4 regions of the Rahnella sp. RcJ3 genome follow, and region 4 is predicted to be linked to each of the others. Evidence: predicted binding sites of a transcription regulator. Region 4 holds the regulator's gene; each other region holds the start of a gene.

Evidence for each region. Region 4 encodes PurR, which represses purine synthesis genes. Its sites were predicted from a motif close to CANGCAAACGTTTGCNTG; they were not measured.
Region 1: the regulator PurR is predicted to act here: its motif matches at 1,644-1,661, upstream of DXU84_RS16350 (L-serine ammonia-lyase).
Region 2: the regulator PurR is predicted to act here: its motif matches at 1,715-1,732, upstream of purM (phosphoribosylformylglycinamidine cyclo-ligase).
Region 3: the regulator PurR is predicted to act here: its motif matches at 1,895-1,912, upstream of DXU84_RS05735 (amino acid aminotransferase).

The regions. Positions count from the first base shown of each region.
Region 1 is NZ_QSNX01000012.1:28,899-32,087, forward strand. Features, by position in the region: gene DXU84_RS16350 (L-serine ammonia-lyase) at 252-1,616, opposite strand; gene DXU84_RS16355 (CoA pyrophosphatase) at 1,824-2,426, opposite strand; gene pabB (aminodeoxychorismate synthase component 1) at 2,423-3,189, opposite strand, start outside.
Region 2 is NZ_QSNX01000001.1:191,541-194,729, reverse strand. Features, by position in the region: gene uraA (uracil permease) at 1-858, opposite strand, end outside; gene upp (uracil phosphoribosyltransferase) at 938-1,564, opposite strand; gene purM (phosphoribosylformylglycinamidine cyclo-ligase) at 1,797-2,834, shown strand; gene purN (phosphoribosylglycinamide formyltransferase) at 2,871-3,189, shown strand, end outside.
Region 3 is NZ_QSNX01000003.1:192,853-196,041, forward strand. Features, by position in the region: gene asnS (asparagine--tRNA ligase) at 1-322, shown strand, start outside; gene ompC (porin OmpC) at 622-1,734, shown strand; gene DXU84_RS05735 (amino acid aminotransferase) at 1,976-3,166, shown strand.
Region 4 is NZ_QSNX01000012.1:144,763-147,951, reverse strand. Features, by position in the region: gene DXU84_RS16890 (C40 family peptidase) at 1-609, shown strand, start outside; gene DXU84_RS25330 (YnhF family membrane protein) at 775-864, opposite strand; gene purR (HTH-type transcriptional repressor PurR) at 1,199-2,224, shown strand; gene punR (DNA-binding transcriptional activator PunR) at 2,261-3,166, opposite strand.

The sequences.
Region 1 (3,189 bases), 120 kb from region 4:
TCCATTTCCGACATTTACGCAGACGTAATAAGGGGGACCCGGACAGGGGAAATCAGGCGGAAATCAGCATGCCGCACCTGCAGGGTATAATGCAAGTCTCACTACCATTATGTATTGATAATACAACAGGTTGTTGTTAGCGAAGGTTTTATTGCTGCCGGCTACCGGCCAGGTGGTATTTCCTGCGGTAAATTGGTTGAAATTAATACAACCTGAAAATACCGCAGGAAGAGGTCATCTTTTCGACCGGATCAGTCGCACTGAACCTTAATCGCCAGACCGCCACGCGAGGTTTCCCGATATTTGGAATTCATATCTTTACCGGTTTCGTACATTGTCTCAATGACTTTATCCAATGAAACTCTCGGCTCACTGGTGCGGCGTAATGCCATACGGGCGGCATTAATGGCTTTCACTGACGCGATGGCATTACGTTCGATGCATGGTACCTGAACCTGTCCGGCAACAGGGTCACAGGTTAATCCCAGATTGTGTTCCATGCCAATTTCGGCCGCAACGCACACCTGTTCCGGGCTGCCGCCAAGCAATTCCGTCAAGCCTGCCGCCGCCATTGAACAGGCTACGCCAACTTCACCCTGACAGCCCACTTCAGCGCCTGAAATCGACGCATTCATTTTATACAGAATACCGATAGCACCGGAACTCAGGAAATAACGCAGATAAATGTCCGGGCTGACCGACTGAATGAACTGGTCATAATACGCCAGCACCGCAGGCACAATGCCGCATGCGCCGTTGGTGGGCGCCGTCACGACACGTCCGCCCGCCGCATTTTCTTCGTTAACCGCGAGGGCAAACATATTCACCCAGTCGATCACGTTCATCGGGTCACTGGAAAGTTTGTCGTTTGACACCAGCATCCGGCGCAGGGCAGAAGCACGACGCGGCACCCGCAACGGGCCAGGCAGAACGCCTTCGGTATTCAGGCCGCGATCGATACAGGCCTGCATGGTGTGCCAGATTTTCTCGAAATACTGCTCGATGTCCTGCTTACTGTGCTGCGCCAGCTCGTTTTTCATCACCAGGCCGGATAATGACAGCCCGGTTTCCTTACATTTTGCCAGCATTTCACTGGCCGAATTAAAGCTGTACGGCACCGCCACTTCATCCAGCACAGGCTGACCGAAATGCTCGTCATCAACGATAAAGCCGCCGCCGACCGAGTAATAGGTTTTGCTGTAAATCATCTTGTCGCCAGCAAAAGCGTGAATTTGCATGGCGTTTTCGTGACGCGGTAAATTCTCCCCGCGGAACACCATACCGGTATCACGTGGGAAATCGACTTCATGCTGGGTTCCGCCCAGCGGCAGACGCTCACGTTGCTCAACGTCGCGGATAAAATGTGGAATGCCGTCGATGTCGACGGTATCTGGCTGATTGCCCGCCAGACCTAAAATAATGGCGATATCTGTGTGGTGGCCTTTACCTGTCAGAGACAAAGAACCAAAAACGTCCACGGCGACACGCGTAACGGCAGGCATCATGCCCTTTTCCAGCAGGTCATCAGCGAACTGTTTGCCTGCTTTCATCGGGCCCAAAGTATGGGAACTGGAAGGGCCAATCCCGACCTTGAACATGTCGAAAACGCTAATCACGTCGAATACTCCTGTAATAGATTGCGGCAGGGAACGGGATCCCTGGCTTCCATAAATGAACCAACACCAGAGACAGCCCTTATGGACGGGTCTCTTGTTCTTATGGATAGACTTATAGTTTAAAAGGGCTGAGAGGCAAAAGTTTCATTTTTCGCATGAAATAAACTTATTTGATGCAAAAGTGTGATCGTAATGTAATCACTGAGCTCAGACTTCAACCTGCCGGGCCAACTGACGGATGATTCCCGCCGTCAGCCCCCAGACAAATTGTTGCTGATACCAGGACAGATAAACCCGGTGATGAGTGCCTCTGCGGTGAATATCCAGGGGGTGATAACGTGCGAGATCAAAGGCTTCCCGCAGCGGCATTTCAAACAACTCGGCGACTTCATCTTCCGCGGGATGCAGTGGTACATCAACAGGCAGCAGCCCGATAACCGGCGTGACCTGAAAACCGCTGCTGCTGTCCTGCGGCGACAGTGTGCCTAATATATGAACCTGTTCAGGGGGGATCGCGACCTCTTCATGCGCTTCGCGTAATGCGGTGGCAATAATCGAGGCATCGGAAGCATCTGCTGCACCACCGGGAAAGGCGACCTGGCCGGCGTGTTTACGCAACTGATCGGAGCGGCGCGTCAGTAAAAGGGTCGGTTCCGGACGACAAATAATCGGGATCAACACAGCGGCGTGGCGGGTTCCGCGCAACGCCGCAGCAGGCAGGCGCGGCTGCTGCAATTGAAAACGCAGGATGAAATCTTCCACAGCAGGTGAAAACGTCTGTAAGGGCGCGTGTTGTTCCAGCAGCGTCACGGCTGTATTTCTCCTAATTCAGGCAGAATACGGGCAATCTTATCAAAAGTTTCCTGATATTCCGCCTGTTCCTGACTGTCAGCGACGATCCCGCCACCCGCCCAGCAGTAAATTTTGCCCTGTGCGGTGAGCAATGTGCGGATGGTGATATTGCTGTCCATCGTGCCGCAGCAACTCAGATATGCAATGCTGCCGCAATAGCCGTTGCGCCGGTGCGGTTCAAGTTCTTCGATAATTTCCATGGCACGCACTTTGGGCGCACCGGTAATGGAGCCGCCGGGGAAACAGGCACGCAGTAAGGCGCTGGCGTGACAGGTTTCGGGTAACCGGGCGGTGATCGTGCTGACCAGATGATGGACGGCGGGGAAGGGCTCCACAACGAACAGCTCCGGCACCCGCACACTGCCGGGTGTCGCCACGCGGCCGATATCGTTACGCAGCAAATCGACAATCATCAGGTTTTCGGCGCGATCCTTTTCCGATGCCGCCAGTCGTTCTGCCTGCTGCATATCCTCAGTCGGATCTTCGCAGCGCGGCAGCGTTCCCTTAATCGGACGGGTCTGGATCTCAGCGTCTTTCAGCCAGATGAAACGCTCGGGTGAAAGACAGACAACGGCATTTTCCGGCAGACGCAGAAACGCGGAGAAAGGGGCGCGGTTAGCCTGATTGAGGCGCAGGAAAGCCTGCCATTCATCGCCGCTGTATTCCGTCGAAAACCGCTGCGCCAGATTGATCTGATAGCAATCACCACTGTGAATATATT
Region 2 (3,189 bases), on a different contig from region 4:
GGTATTTGGCGTTGAGCCGAAGAAACCGGACAACACGGTCGACAAACCGTTTGCCAGCATCGAACGGTGCAGGCCCGGATCACGCAGTAAATCTTTCTTCACAATGTTTGCCGTCACAACCAGATGCCCGACGTGTTCGGCAATAACCACCAGCGCCGCAGGCAGGATCGTGAGGATGGCGACCCATTCAAAACGTGGCGTATAGAAGGTTGGCAGCGCGAACCAGTGCGCATTCTCGATCGTTGAGACATCCACCACCCCCATAAAGAACGACAGTGCATAACCCACCAGCACGCCGATCAGGATCGGGATAATCGCCAGGAAACCACGGAACAGCACGGACCCCAGAATGGTCACAGACAGTGTCACCAGCGAAATGGTAATGGTGGTGGAATCCACCGCCGCGCCCTCGGCAGGTAACAGACCCGCCATATTCGCCGCCACGCCCGCCAGTTCCAGTCCGATGACGGCAACGATTGCGCCCATCGCCGCAGGCGGGAATATCACGTTAATCCAGCCAATTCCGGCTTTCTTAACAATCAGCGCCACCAGGCAGAACAACAGCCCGCAGGCAATAAAACCACCGAGCGCCACCTCATACCCCATCGGTAACAGCAACAGCACCGGGGAAATAAACGCGAAGCTCGAGCCAAGGTAAGCCGGTATTTTCCCTTTACAGACAAATAAATACAGCAAAGTCCCTATGCCATTGAACAGCAGCACCGTTGCCGGGTTGATCTTAAACAGAATGGGCACCAGGACGGTGGCACCAAACATGGCAAACAGATGCTGGAAACTCAGGGGAATCGTCTGCAGCAATGGCGGACGTTCGCTTACCCCGATGACACGACGGGTCATGAATGTGATCCTCTCAATGGTGTGATGTTGTATATGACGAGCAAAAAAAAGCCGACTGATTAGTCGGCTAAACGCTTATTTATTTCGTACCAAATATCTTGTCGCCCGCATCGCCGAGCCCCGGGATGATGTAGCCTTTATCGTTGAGTCCCTGATCCACCGAGGCGGTGTACAACTCAACGTCCGGGTGTGCGGCTTCGAGAGCGGCGATCCCTTCAGGCGCGGCAACCAGCACCAGCACTTTAATGCTCTGGCAGCCGGCTTTTTTCAGCAGGTCGATGGTGGCAATCATAGACCCCCCCGTCGCCAGCATCGGATCAACCACCAGTGCCAGACGTTCTTCAATGTTAGAAACCAGTTTCTGAAAATACGGCACAGGCTTGAGGGTTTCTTCATCACGGTACACGCCGACCACACTGATACGCGCACTCGGAACGTGTTCCAGTACGCCTTCCATCATGCCCAGACCGGCACGCAGGATAGGCACTACGGTAATTTTCTTGCCTTTAATCTGATCGATTTCAACCGGGCCATTCCAGCCTTCGATCGTCACTTTTTCAGTTTCTAAATCAGCAGTCGCTTCATACGTCAGCAGACTTCCCACCTCAGAAGCCAGTTCGCGAAAACGTTTCGTGCTGATGTCGTTTTCACGCATCAGGCCCAGCTTGTGTTTCACCAGCGGGTGTTTCACCTCGACGATCTTCATTATTTATTCTCCTAAGGTGGTTGAGCTGCAAAAAAAAATCGCGAGATTATAACGCCATTTTTTTTGAACGCCATACCAAATAGCCTGATCTGGATCATCAGTAACCCGGTTAGAGTATAGACAGCCTAAAACTCATCATTGAATAAGGCGCTCGCAAACGTTTGCTTCCACTGTTAGAATTGCCCCGCTTTATTCTTCAACCACCAACCCAAACCGCCGTGGGGACTTCGCAGTGACCGACAAAACCTCTCTCAGCTATAAAGACGCAGGCGTAGATATCGATGCCGGTAACGCATTGGTAGACCGCATTAAAGGTGTAGTAAAACAGACTCGCCGCCCTGAAGTGATGGGTGGACTGGGCGGTTTTGGTGCCCTCTGCGCGCTGCCGCAAAAATATCGTGAACCCGTACTGGTTTCGGGTACCGACGGCGTTGGCACCAAGCTGCGTCTGGCGATGGATTTGAAACGCCATGATACTATCGGTATCGATCTGGTCGCGATGTGCGTCAACGATTTAATCGTTCAGGGCGCTGAACCGCTGTTCTTCCTCGACTATTACGCCACCGGCAAACTGGACGTCGATACTGCCGCCAGCGTAATCACCGGTATCGCAGAAGGCTGTAAACAGTCTGGCTGTGCGTTAGTCGGTGGTGAAACCGCTGAAATGCCGGGCATGTATCACGGCGAAGATTACGACGTGGCAGGCTTCTGCGTGGGTGTGGTGGAAAAATCAGAAATCATCGACGGCAGCAAAGTGGCTGACGGGGATGTGCTGATCGGCCTGGCCGCCAGTGGCCCGCATTCCAACGGTTATTCTCTGGTGCGCAAAATTCTGGAAGTCAGTAAGACTGACCCGGAAACCACCGATCTGGCAGGCAAACCGCTGGCCGATCACCTGCTCGCACCAACCAAAATTTACGTGAAATCGATTCTGAACCTGATCGAAAACGTGGATGTTCACGGCATCGTCCATCTGACCGGTGGCGGCTTCTGGGAAAATATCCCACGTGTATTGCCGGACAACACGCAGGTGATTATCGACGAATCAAGCTGGCAGTGGCCGGATGTCTTCACCTGGCTGCAAACCGCCGGTAATGTCAGCCGTCACGAAATGTACCGCACCTTTAACTGTGGTGTGGGCATGCTGGTGGCACTTCCGGCAGAACTGGCCGATCAGGCGATTGCATTACTGAACGATAATGGCGAAAAAGCGTGGAAAATTGGCTACATTAAAGCCTCTGACTCCGCTGAACGCGTGGTTATTGAATAAAACCAGTAAATCAACTGACTGAAGACGGGTAGCAAAATGAAAAGGATTGTGGTGCTGGTATCGGGCGAGGGGAGCAATCTACAGGCCCTGATTGATGCCTGCCAGCAGGGACGAATCAACGCAACACTCAGTGCGGTCTTCAGCAATAAAGCAGCTGCATACGGGCTTGAAAGAGCCCGTTTAGCCGGTATTCCCGCGCATGCACTGGATGTTAAGGCTTACCGGGACCGGGCGGAATTTGACGTTGCACTGGCGGATGCCATTGACACTTTCCAGCCTGATCTGGTGGTACTTGCCGGTTATATGCGTATTCTGACCGCTGAATTCGTCCAGCGCTTTGCCGGACGCATGATCA
Region 3 (3,189 bases), on a different contig from region 4:
GAAAGATATCAAAGCCTTCTACATGCGTATGAATGACGATGGTAAAACCGTCGCGGCAATGGATGTTCTGGCACCGGGCATTGGTGAGATTATCGGTGGCTCTCAGCGTGAGGAACGTCTGGACGTACTGGACGCCCGTATGGCTGAAATGGGGCTAAATAAAGAAGATTATTGGTGGTATCGCGATCTTCGTCGTTACGGCACAGTCCCGCATTCAGGCTTCGGCCTTGGCTTTGAACGTTTAGTCGCCTATGTGACCGGTGTTCAAAACGTTCGTGACGTGATCCCGTTCCCACGTACACCACGTAGTGCAACCTTCTAATTAATTAAACTATTTTTAATTAACATAATAGTTACAAAACTAAGGCCAGCTTTGCTGGCCTTAGTCATTTTCAAAGATAGATCCCTGTCACAAAGTTCCGTAAAATACACATTTTGAAATACATTCTTTCCTGCTGAAACATATTTAGTAATTTAGTAGCATTTTCGCTGTGGATTAAGCTCACCACGGATGGAATAGTGCGTTCAGACACAGGAGACACCAAACTTTCGTGAATAGTTCCGTAAAGAATTATTTAGGCAGTGGCAGGTGTCCAAATAAAACCAATGAGGGTAATAATAATGATGAAGCGCAATATTCTTGCAGTGGTAATCCCTGCTCTGTTAGTTGCTGGTGCAGCTAATGCAGCTGAGATCTATAACAAAGATGGCAACAAACTGGATCTGTACGGTAAAGTTGACGCACGTCACACCTTCTCTGACAATGCTGGCGACGATGGCGACCAGACCTATGTCCGTTTCGGCTTCAAAGGCGAAACTCAAATTACTGACCAACTGACCGGTTACGGCCAGTGGGAATACAACGTTCAGGCTAACCATGCAGAAAGTGCTGGCGATGAAGGCAACAAAACTCGTCTGGGCTTCGCAGGTCTGAAATTTGGTGATGCAGGTTCTTTCGACTACGGTCGTAACTACGGCGTAATCTACGACGTAATGTCCTACACCGACCAATTGCCAATCTATGGCGATGACACCATGTACCAGAACAACGACAACTTCATGGTTGGTCGTGCTAACGGTGTGGCAACTTACCGTAACAGCAACTTCTTCGGTCTGGTTGATGGCCTGAGCTTCGCTGTACAGTACCAGGGCAAAAACGACGAAGGTCGTGATGGTCGTGGCGCAGTTGATTCCAATGGCGACGGCTGGGGTACTTCTGCCGCTTACGCTATCGGCAACTCAGGTGTTAGCATTACTGGTGCTTACTTCTCTTCTAACCGTACTGTTACTCAGAAACAAGACGGCACTGGCGACAAAGCTGACGCATACGCATTCGGCGCTAAATACGACGCTAACAACCTGTACCTGGCAACCTTCTACGGTGAATCACGTAACACCACCGATTACGGTAACCCGGATGCAATTGCTAACAAAACTCAGAACTTCGAAGTTGTTGCTCAGTACCAGTTCGATTTCGGTCTGCGCCCATCTATCGCATACCTGCAGTCTAAAGGTAAGAGCCTGAACGGTTTCACCAACAACGGTTCTACCTACGCTGGCGGCGATGCTGACCTGGTTAAATATGTAGAAGTTGGTACTTACTACTACTTCAACAAAAACATGTCTACCTATGTTGACTACAAAATCAACCTGCTGGACGACAACAGCTACACCAAAGCAGCGGGTCGCAGCACTGACGACATCGTGGGTGTTGGTCTGCAATACCAGTTCTAATATCACTTAACGATGCGCTTACGGGCGCATCAAAGTGGATATCAAGGCAGAGCTTCGGCTCTGCCTTTTGCATTTCTGAGTCTTGAAAATACCGCTTTTCCACCCTCGCCTATAAAATATTTTAATCTCCCACGCCTTCTCACAACTCTGTTTTCTTTTTGCCGCAAACGGTTGGCAAAAGGGGGCGCTGGCGTTACCCTGATGACCTCTTTCGTAATATCAGGCTATGGAATTTTCCGACATGTTTGAAAAAATCACTGCAGCACCTGCTGACCCTATCCTGGGTCTTACCGATCTTTTCCGCGCTGACGACCGCTCTAATAAAATCAATCTGGGGATTGGTGTTTATAAAGACGAAACAGGTAAAACGCCGGTTCTGGCCAGCGTGAAAAAAGCCGAACAGTTCCTGTTGGAAAATGAAACCACTAAAACCTATCTGAGTATCGACGGGTTGCCTGATTTTGCCCGTTGTACACAGGAACTGCTGTTTGGCAAAGACAGCACGGTTATTGCTGATAAACGGGCACGCACCGCACAGACTCCGGGCGGCACCGGCGCTTTGCGTATCGCAGCGGATTTCATCGCTACACAAACCAGCGCCAGACGCGTGTGGGTCAGTAATCCGAGCTGGCCGAACCATAAAGGTGTGTTCTCTGCTTCCGGTCTGGAAGTTGTGGAATACAATTACTATGACGCTGCAAATCACAGCCTTGATTTCGATGGCATGCTGAAAAGCCTGAGCGAAGCGAAAGCAGGCGACGTGGTGCTGTTCCATGGCTGCTGTCACAATCCAACCGGTATCGATCCTACAGAAGAACAATGGGCACAGCTGGCAGAATTGTCGGTGAGCAACGGCTGGTTACCGTTGTTCGACTTCGCCTATCAGGGCTTTGCAAAAGGTCTGGAAGAAGATGCGGCGGGTCTGCGCCTGTTCGTGGCAAAACATAAGGAATTGCTGGTCGCCAGTTCTTACTCGAAGAACTTCGGCTTATACAATGAACGCGTAGGTGCTTGTACGTTAGTCGCAGCCGATGAAGAAACTGCCGGTCGCGCTTTCAGCCAAATGAAATCGGTTATCCGTGCAAACTACTCCAACCCGCCGTCACACGGTGCTGCGGTTGTAGCCACCATACTGGGTAACGAAGCTTTGCGCACGCTGTGGGAGCAGGAACTAAGCGATATGCGCCTGCGTATCCATCGTATGCGCCAGCTATTCGTCAGCACCTTGCAGGAAAAAGGCGCTCAACAGGATTTCAGCTTTATTATTAACCAGAACGGGATGTTCTCTTTCAGCGGCCTGACTAAAGATCAGGTATTGCGTTTACGTGATGAATTCGGCGTGTACGCGGTGAACTCCGGCCGTATCAACGTTGCCGGCATCACGCTCGAAAATATGGCACCGCTGTGTGAAGCCATCGTCGCCGTACTGTAAAAGATAAGCAGTGTTGCTCAATT
Region 4 (3,189 bases):
CGGGCCGAAAGTAAAAAAGAAAAGACACTGAAGACCACGCGGGCCGAAAGCAAAACAGAGAAACACGCCAAAACCCGTTCACTCGCGAAAAACAGCACGGAAAGGGTCAGTAAAAAAGAAGCGTATGGCCGGCACCGTAAAGGTAAAAAGCCCGAAGAAGACAGCAAACCGATTACGCTAAGTGCAACGCATAAAAAACGCTATCAGCATGCCCAGCAAACGGCGATGACCAAACTGATGCATCAGGTAGGAAAACCATATCGCTGGGGCGGAACCTCGCCGAATACCGGTTTTGATTGCAGCGGCTTAGTCTATTACGCCTACAAAGATTTGATCCGTATTAAAATGCCACGCACAGCGAATGAAATGTATCACCTGCGCGATGCGGCTCCGGTCAAACGCGGCGAACTTGAAAGCGGTGATCTGGTGTTCTTCAGAATCAATAACCGCGGCGCTGCAGACCATGTTGGTGTTTACGTGGGGAACGGCAAGTTTATTCAGTCTCCAAGAACGGGCGAAGACATTAAAATCACCTCTCTCGGCGACGATTACTGGCAAGATCATTATGTGGGTGCACGCCGGGTAATGACGCCGAAAACGATCCGATAATAAACAATTCGTTAAGTCTGAAGTTTCGCTAATCAGCCATTGAATAGCATTTAACGAAGAGTTTCTGCAGGGAAGAGTATCGGCGGTAACGGCCACTGCGTAAAATTGAAAAGGGCGATTCCTGTAACAGGAATCGCCCTTTTTTATAGCGGTTCACTTACTGAATCAGTTCATCACCGCAGTGAAGCTGAAAGCGATAATCATAAGCAAAGCGCATACCGTGGTGATCAACGATAATTTCAGGTTGCTGTCCATCAAACCCCCCTTTCGGATCAAATTGTGGCATTTTTTAAGCCACACTAATTGTGTGCCAACGCATTTTCGCATAATTAACATTTAAAATCTTGTGCTGAATGACAATGTATCCCTGAGAATTTTACTTCCACTTTCCTGCATTATAAGAGAAAATTGTCGGTTAACACGCCTGTGTGCCGGTTGATTTCACCCGAGAGCATTTCACGCCTCATTCTGAAGAATCCACCCAACGATTTCACTGCCCTTTTAGAAGCCAGCAGTGAGATCCACGCAAGCAAACGATTAACATAATGCTAACGTGCTGAAACACGTGAGTTCAGGAGTCATTGTTTACATGGCAACGATTAAAGATGTCGCAAAGCGCGCTGGCGTTTCCACTACAACCGTGTCGCACGTCATCAATAAAACACGTTTCGTCGCCGAAGAAACCAAAGAAGCGGTTCTCCTTGCAATCAAAGAGTTACATTACTCGCCGAGTGCTGTAGCCCGCAGTCTGAAGGTCAATAACACCAAAACGATCGGTCTGCTTGCCACCTCCAGCGAAGCGCCCTATTTTGCCGAAGTGATTGAAGCCGTAGAAAACAGCTGCTTCTCCAAAGGCTATACGCTGATTTTGTGTAACTCGCATAATAATCTGGAAAAACAACAAGCCTACCTGCAAATGCTGGCGCAAAAACGCGTCGATGGCTTGCTGGTGATGTGCGCGGAATATCCTGATGAGTTGCTCAATATGCTCGAGGAGCACCGTTCGATCCCAATGGTGGTCATGGACTGGGGCGAAGCGCGTAAGAACTTCACCGACAGCATTATTGATAATGCTTTCGAAGGGGGTTACATGGCCGGGCGTTATCTGATTGAACGCGGTCATCGTGATATTGGGGTGATCCCGGGCCAACTGGCACGTAATACCGGCGGTGGCCGCTTCCAGGGTTTTGTGAAAGCACTGACTGAAGCCAATATTCCGCTGCGTGACGAATGGGTGGTTCAGGGCGATTTCGAGCCGGAATCGGGCTATCAGGCGATGCATAAAATTCTGATGCAGAAGCACCGCCCGACTGCCGTATTTTGTGGCGGCGATGTGATGGCAATGGGCGCAATCTGTGCCGCAGACGAACTGGGCCTGCGCGTTCCTCAGGATATTTCCGTGATCGGTTACGACAATGTGCGTAACGCCCGTTACTTCTCCCCCGCGCTGACAACCGTGCATCAGCCGAAAGAACGTCTGGGTGAAATGGCCTTTACCATGTTGCTGGACAGAATTGTCAGTAAGCGTGAAGAGTCTCAGACCATTGAGGTGCATCCGAAACTGGTCGAACGCCGTTCCGTAGCCGATGGTCCGTACCGCGATTACCGCCGTTAACAGATATCGAACGCCTGCAGATGCAGGCGTTTTTTTCTAATCACGCAGCCATTCCTGATTCATGGTTTCTGTATCGCCCATATATTCCAGCAACCAGGCCAGCGAGGGTGACGGATTGCTTTGATCCCACGTCAGGCAACACGGGCTGTCGGGAAACGTATTTTCCAGCGTCAGCACCTGCAACTTTTTCTGTTCTATCCACGGCGTGACGCGATGAACCGGCATCATACCCACGCATAAGCCTTCGGTCAGGCATTCCAGCGCACAGGTCCAGTCTGGCACGACCAGCCGCCGCTGGTTATCAAGCGTCCATGTATCCCGCTTAGGCAATGTCCGGGAGGTGTCTTCCAGACAGAGTGCAGGATAAGGCCGCAACTCATCATCATTCAGCGCGCCGGATAACTGAGCCAGCGGATGTTGCGGGCTGACGACGCAATGCCAGTCCATAAATCCCATGTCACGAAAACTGAAGCCCCCGCCAACCGGTATCGCGCGTGTAGCACCGATCGCCACGTCTGCCCGCCCGTCAACCAGCGCATCCCAGACACCATTAAACACTTCTGAGTGAATAATGAGTTCGGTGTCCGCAAAATGGCGGTAGAAATCGAGCACCAGACGCCGTGTCCGTGCGGGTTTTACAATCCGGTCAACCGCCACACGTAATTCGCCGCGCCAGCCGTTCGCCACCTGCTGACACTGCCGGCGCGTGGCTATCATTTTTTTTGTCAGAATCCGCGCTTCATCGACAAAAACCTTTCCCGCAGGCGTCAGTACCACGTCACGATGGCGACGTTCAAACAACGGCACGGCCAGCCACTGCTCAAGCTGACGGACGGTATAGCTGATAGCAGAAGGTACGCGGTGCAAATCTTGCGCTGCCGCACTAAAACTACCTGTTCTTGCCACGGCATCTACCACTTCAAGGGCGTATTCTGACCACATAATTCAGCCTTCAATATTTTTGA